DNA from 2 places in the Paenibacillus woosongensis genome. Region 1 is predicted to be linked to the other one. Evidence: riboswitches for the same ligand, from Rfam matches in the RefSeq annotation. Region 1 holds a riboswitch; the other holds the start of a gene.
What was found. A riboswitch is a leader RNA that binds a small molecule or an ion and turns the genes downstream of it on or off. The one in region 1 is predicted to bind thiamine pyrophosphate.
Positions count from the first base shown of each region.

Region 2: linked by a shared signal. The riboswitch ahead of thiC (phosphomethylpyrimidine synthase ThiC) and the one ahead of QNH46_RS18485 (YkoF family thiamine/hydroxymethylpyrimidine-binding protein) in region 1 are both predicted to bind thiamine pyrophosphate.

Region 1 covers NZ_CP126084.1:4,034,015-4,037,276, forward strand. Annotated here, with positions in the region: gene QNH46_RS18480 (SPOR domain-containing protein) at 1-843, opposite strand, end outside; TPP riboswitch at 981-1,094, shown strand; gene QNH46_RS18485 (YkoF family thiamine/hydroxymethylpyrimidine-binding protein) at 1,225-1,860, shown strand; gene QNH46_RS18490 (ECF transporter S component) at 1,863-2,462, shown strand; gene QNH46_RS18495 (ABC transporter ATP-binding protein) at 2,462-3,262, shown strand, end outside.
Region 2 covers NZ_CP126084.1:1,593,785-1,597,046, reverse strand. Annotated here, with positions in the region: gene thiC (phosphomethylpyrimidine synthase ThiC) at 31-1,812, opposite strand; TPP riboswitch at 1,907-2,018, opposite strand; gene QNH46_RS06940 (helix-turn-helix domain-containing protein) at 2,171-2,395, opposite strand; gene glpK (glycerol kinase GlpK) at 2,528-3,262, opposite strand, start outside.

The DNA.
Region 1 (3,262 bases):
TCCCAGAAGAGCTGCCGAGGAGGAGCTGAGCATATAGGCGAGATCCGCACTCTGCGCCAAATATTGCTGGAGGGATGCCGCATCCCCTTTATATTCCATCGTAGCCGATTCAGGCAAGGCAATTTCATGCAAAATGAGGTGAACGCCTCCTGTCTTCAGCCTCCCGCTCAGCAGTTTAGCTTCCTCACGGTCCGGGGAGACTCCCGCATAGACCCGCTTCTCATCCAAGGTATCCCGCGCGGCGGCAATTCCCGCGGAGCGCAATTGTTCCTGGGCCAGGGCAACGCCTTCCGCTGTGCTGAACACGCCGTACTGCAGGAAATGATAGCTCTGCGAAGGCAGAACGACCTGTACGAGCGGAACCTGTTCCTCCGTAATGACACTGCCCAGTACGGGAATATCGGCCGCTTCTCCGGCCGCCCCCTGCTTCGGCACGCTAATTCCAGGGATCGGCACCGTCATTTCCTGGTCGAACATGGACAGAACGACGAATCCAAAGAGCGCTCCGGTCACGATCGCGCCGGTCAGCGAGCCGGCAACCTTCCACCAGGAGGTCCGCGTTTTACGAAAATAATAATCTCCGCCGCCTGGCTCGGCATGCTCTGGCAATAGGGCAATCCCTGTTCCTGTATGGTCTGTAAAGGGATCTCCCCAATAATCTATCGTTTCCACCGCACGGTAAGTTATAGGAGTATCCTTCGGTTCCTGTTCTGATCGCTCGGGCGGCTTGTCATGCCCTGAAGCGGGGGTGGCCTCCAGCCGCTGGCGATCTCCAGCCTTCTGTGCACTGTGCGCTTGTTGCCCATGTTCATCGAACCGGAATGTCATCTTTGCCTTGTTCACGATCCGCACGCTCCTTGTCCTCTCTTCTACCGTTACAATATGAATATTTGCGAGAATATAGACCACTTCATTTAAACAAGGCTTTACAATTGAAAGGAACTCTGTATAATGGGAACCATTGACAACCGCATCACGAAAAAATGCACTAGGGGTGCCTTTGCTGGCTGAGAGATCGTTCCCGCTTGAGGAACGGTTAACCCTTTACACCCGATCTAGATCATACTAGCGTGGGGAAGTGCGGGGAAACGATAAATAGCGCTGCGTGCTTGCTTTAAAATGTTTAAGCAGACACAGGCTGTATCGATATAACTGCACTCTTCGGGTGCGGTTTTTTTGTCGTTATCAGCGATAATTTAAATTAACCAGGGGAGGAAAAGCATCATGACCAATTCATTCAACCACAACATTCAAGCCGCGGCCTGCGGCACCAGCCGCATCGTCGGCTGCCGGTTCTCTCTGTTTCCGATGAGCGACCGGTTCGTTCCGATCATTCTTGGAGCGCTGGAGCATACCGATACGTCCAAGGTCTGGGTTCAAAGCGATGACGTCAGCACCTGCGTGCGCGGCCGCCATGAGCATGTGTTCGACGTAGTTAAATCCATTTTCCTGCAGGCGGCAAAAAGCGGTGAGCATGTCGTTCTTAGCGCAACCTTTTCCGTAGGCTGCCCGGGAGATACGGAAGGAGATGTCTTCATGTCTGAGGACGATGTCCGTTTGAACGAAGGGAACAAAACATCGGTTGATACCGCAGCTCAATTCGCCCTTTACCCGATGGGGGTGCCCCACTACATGGACGTCATTTATGATGCGGTCAAAGCGGCGGAAGCCGAGGGAACGTTCTCCGGCGGAATTCATTACGCTAGCCGCCTGGATGGAACCGCCCAACAGGTGTTTCGTTCACTCGAAAATGCCTTTGTCACGTCAAGCACCAAGACTTCCCATCTAGTCATGACGGCCACAATCTCCTGCAACAGCCCGTCAGCCAAACCGGAGCATGTGCAGAGGAAGGGGGAATAAGGATGTCATCCTGGAAGCTTCGCGACATTATCGTTCTCAGCTCGCTGTCCGTCGTGTTTGCTGTCGTCTATTTGATTTTCCTGCAGATAGGCAATGTGCTCGTCGGCTTTATGGGTCCGATGGGATATGAGGTCATCTTCGGCATATGGTTTATCGTTTCGATCATTTCAGCCTATATCTTGCGCAAGCCCGGAGCAGCCCTGCTGTCCGAGACGATCGCCGGGACGATCGAGGTATTGATCGGCAACGTCACCGGCCCGATCCTGATTCTGTCGGCCTTTATTCAAGGCCTCGGCGCGGAAGCGGTATTCGCCGCCGTAAGATACCGTTACTACAACACAGCAGTGCTCATGGGCGCAGGCGTAGGCGCGGCCGTATTCAGCTTTGGCTGGGGCTTCTTTCAATCCGGCTTCGCCGCTTTGTCCACGGGTCTAGTCATCTCGATGTTCATCGTCCGGGTTATCAGCGGTGCAGTGATCGCCGGCCTGCTAGGCAAATGGATATCCGATGCGCTGGCCCGGACAGGCGTATTGAGGAGCTTTCCCATCGGGAAGGCCGCTGTCCAAAGCGCCAATCAACAACGAACCTCGGTGAAGCAGTAATGAATACGTTGCTCCCGAATCAAGAAACGATGGATAAACCGATGGTCTTGGAGACAAAAAATTTATCCCTGGCTTTCAGCGAGGACGGGGAGGAGCAGGTGTTCTCCTCGATTTCCCTCCGGCTGCATCAAGGCGAATTGCTGCTGCTCCTTGGTCCAAGCGGCTGTGGGAAAAGTTCCTTGGCCCTCTGCCTGAACCGGGTGTACCCGTCAGCCATCGATAGCCTGGTGACAGGCGGCGTTTATCTGTATGGCAAATCCCTAGAGGGACAGGATCCAGGTGAAATTGCGCAGCAGGTAGGCATTGTGTTCCAAGACGTGGACAGCCAATTTTGCATGCTTAAGGTGGAGGAGGAGCTTGCTTTTTGCCTGGAAAATATCGGCTGCCCACGGGAACAAATCAGCGCGAAAATCGACGAAGCGCTGCGGCTTGTCGATCTGACCGACTGGCGGAGCGCGCATATCCATACTTTATCCGGTGGAATGAAGCAGCGGCTCGCCCTAGCCTGCGCTCTGGCTTTGAATCCGGATGTACTCATCCTTGACGAGCCCACATCCAATCTGGATCCGCTGGCTTGCTCGCACTTGGCCGATCTCATTCATTCCATCCGCAAGCAGCGGCAAATGAGCATCTTGCTGATCGAGCACCAGCTCGATGCCTGGATGCCTTATGTCGATCGCCTTGCCGTGATGGGCACAGAAGGTAAACTTGTTTACGAAGGGGAGCCCCGAACCTATTTCGCCAATTTTAAAGAAGAGGCGCAGCATTTGGGAATATGGATGCCGGGGGCCGTCCGCCTG
Region 2 (3,262 bases), 2.4 Mb from region 1:
TACCTAAGCTTGATAAATCAGGAAACATTTTTAACGATAAATGACATTTCCCGCTTCCTTGAACTGCCGTGATTTTTCCTCAAGGCCTTTGGCGATAGCCTCCTCTTCTTCAATTCCATGCTGCTTGGCATAATCGCGGATGTCCTGAGTGATTCGCATGCTGCAAAATTTAGGGCCGCACATGGAACAGAAGTGAGCGGTCTTGGCTCCTTCCGCGGGCAGAGTTTCATCATGATACTCCAGAGCTCTCTCAGGATCGAGCGAGAGGTTGAACTGGTCCCGCCAGCGGAATTCGAACCGGGCCTTGGATAACGCGTTATCTCTTTCTTGGGCCCCAGGATGTCCCTTCGCTAGATCAGCTGCATGTGCAGCTATTTTATAAGCAATGACTCCCTCGCGAACATCGTCTTTATTAGGGAGGCCGAGGTGTTCCTTAGGCGTCACATAACACAGCATAGCCGTCCCGAACCAACCGATCATAGCCGCTCCTATCGCTGAAGTAATGTGATCGTAGCCTGGAGCAATATCCGTAGTTAACGGACCCAGCGTATAGAAAGGAGCCTCCTGGCATATCTCCATTTGTTTGTCTACATTTTCTTTAATTAAGTGCATCGGTACGTGACCTGGCCCTTCGATCATCACCTGAACGTCATGTTTCCAAGCAATTTGGGTCAGTTCGCCGAGCGTCTCGAGCTCAGCGAACTGAGCTTCGTCGTTAGCATCCGCAATCGAACCCGGCCGCAGGCCGTCGCCAAGCGAAAAGGCGATGTCATAGCTTTTCATGATTTCACAGATTTCTTCAAAATGGGTATAAAGAAAGTTTTCTTGATGATGAGCAAGGCACCAGGCTGCCATGATGGATCCGCCGCGAGACACAATGCCTGTGACACGCTTAGCCGTTAACGGAATATACCGCAGGAGCACTCCGGCATGGATCGTAAAATAGTCGACGCCCTGCTCCGCCTGCTCGATCAATGTATCGCGGTAGACTTCCCAGCTCAATGCCTCGGCCTTCCCGCCTACCTTCTCCAATGCCTGGTAGAGCGGGACTGTGCCTACAGGCACCGGTGAATTGCGGATGATCCACTCCCGCGTCGTGTGAATGTTTTTCCCCGTGGAAAGATCCATAATCGTGTCAGCGCCCCAACGGGTCGCCCATCTCATCTTCTCCACTTCCTCCTCAATGGAGGAGGCGACGGCCGAGTTGCCGATGTTTGCATTGATTTTGACCAGAAAATGACGGCCGATAATCATCGGTTCGCTTTCAGGATGATTGATGTTGGAGGGAATAATCGCTCTGCCTTCGGCGACTTCCCTGCGTACGAATTCCGGAGTCACGTTCTCCCGGATTGAAATGTATTCCATTTCGGGCGTGATGATACCCTTTCTTGCGTAATGCATCTGCGTCACATTGCGGCCGGCTTTAGCTCTTAAAGGCTTACGGCGCAGGCCGGGGAATGTCTCCGTCTGATCAAGCTGCTTTTCTGTTTGGTATCCATCATCCTCAGGTCTTATGCTCCTGCCTTCATAAACCTCCACATCCCCCCGCTCCAGAATCCAATTTTTGCGGTTCGCTGGAAGCCCTGTCCTAATATCCGCATGATAGTTAGCGTCGGTGTAAGGACCGCTGCAATCATATACCCGAACGGGTTCATTCTCTTCTTCCGATTCTCCGCGAACGGTCGGCGCAAGTGCGATCTCTCTCATGGGCACCTGTATATCCGGCCGTGAACCTTGAAGATACACCTTGCGGCTGCCCGGAAAAGCTAGGAACTCAGGGTTTACTGTGTTGTTGCTGGTTTCGCTTGCCATTTCTATTCCTCCTTAGAATGAATGGGTTCAAGCGGAGCTGCTGCTGCCAAGTGCAACACAAAAAGACCGCAACGAAAGAAGCGGTCTCTGTATACACAAAGGCTCGAACGTTTCCTCCGCTGGCATTACCCAGATCAGGTATTACGGTCGACAGCGCATTAGCTATCCTCTCAGCCTGGTTGGCCCAAGCTCCCGTTTATTCAATTCACCAATATATAATATATGGAAAATAAGGAATTATCAACCCTAAAATACAATTCCTATTTCAGCCTCAAGCAACAAAAAACCTCCTAGTTCCTTTCCTCTCCGGACAAGGAATTAGAAGGCTTACGATTTTTGACGTGTTTTGCCCAAACCGTCAGATTTTCAGCTCCCCAAGCTTAATCAGCTCGACAACCGCCTGCGCACGACCTTTTACGTTCAATTTCTGCATGACATTAGAAATATGATTTCGTACGGTCTTCTCGCTAATGAATAGTTGCCCCGCAATGTCGCGCGTCGTTTTATCCTGCACGAGGAGTTCAAAAACTTCCCGCTCACGATGAGTCAACAGAAATTTGCTGTTACGATCGCTGCTTTTCAAAATGCGTCACCCCTCCTTGCTCGGGTTTTGTGGTGTAACAAGGTTAAGGGATACAGTCAAAACATATTATGAAATACAGCGAGTAAGCGTGCGATACAAAGCAAAAATGGGCTGCTTTTGGCAGCCCATTCCTTATTTGAAGGCCGTAGCGGCATAAACGGCTTTTTTCCAGCCATTGTAGAGCGATTCCCGCTCATTTTCTGGCATTGTCGGTTCAAATCGCCGTTCCAGGCTCCAGATGCGGCGAATTTCTTCAAGATCCCGCCAATATCCTACGGCAAGCCCAGCCAGATAAGCTGCGCCTAGCGCGGTCGTCTCGCGCACAGCCGGACGTTCCACCGGAACATCGAGAATATCGCTCTGGAATGCCATCAGGAACGTATTCGACACCGCTCCCCCGTCCACCCGCATCGTATTCACCTTGTAGCCGCAATCCTTCTCCATCGCCACTAGAATGTCCTTGGTCTGATAAGCCAAGGATTCAAGGGTTGCGCGGATAAAATGCTCCTTACTCGTTCCCCGAGTGAGGCCGAATACAGCGCCTCGAACGTCGCTGTCCCAATACGGGCTGCCTAAGCCGACAAAGGCCGGCACGACGTATACCCCCTCCGTGGACTGGACGCGTTCGGCATACCTTTCGCTGTCCTTCGACTCCCTAAACATCCGCAAACCGTCTCTTAGCCATTGTATGGCTGAACCGGAGACGAAGATACTTCCCTCAAGCGCATATTCAACCTTGCCGCCGATCCCCCAGGCAATCGATGTAATGAGGCCATGGCCCGACGAGACTGGCTGATCGCCCGTATTCATCAGCATGAAGCAGCCTGTGCCGTACGTCGTTTTTACCATGCCCCGCTCGAAGCAATT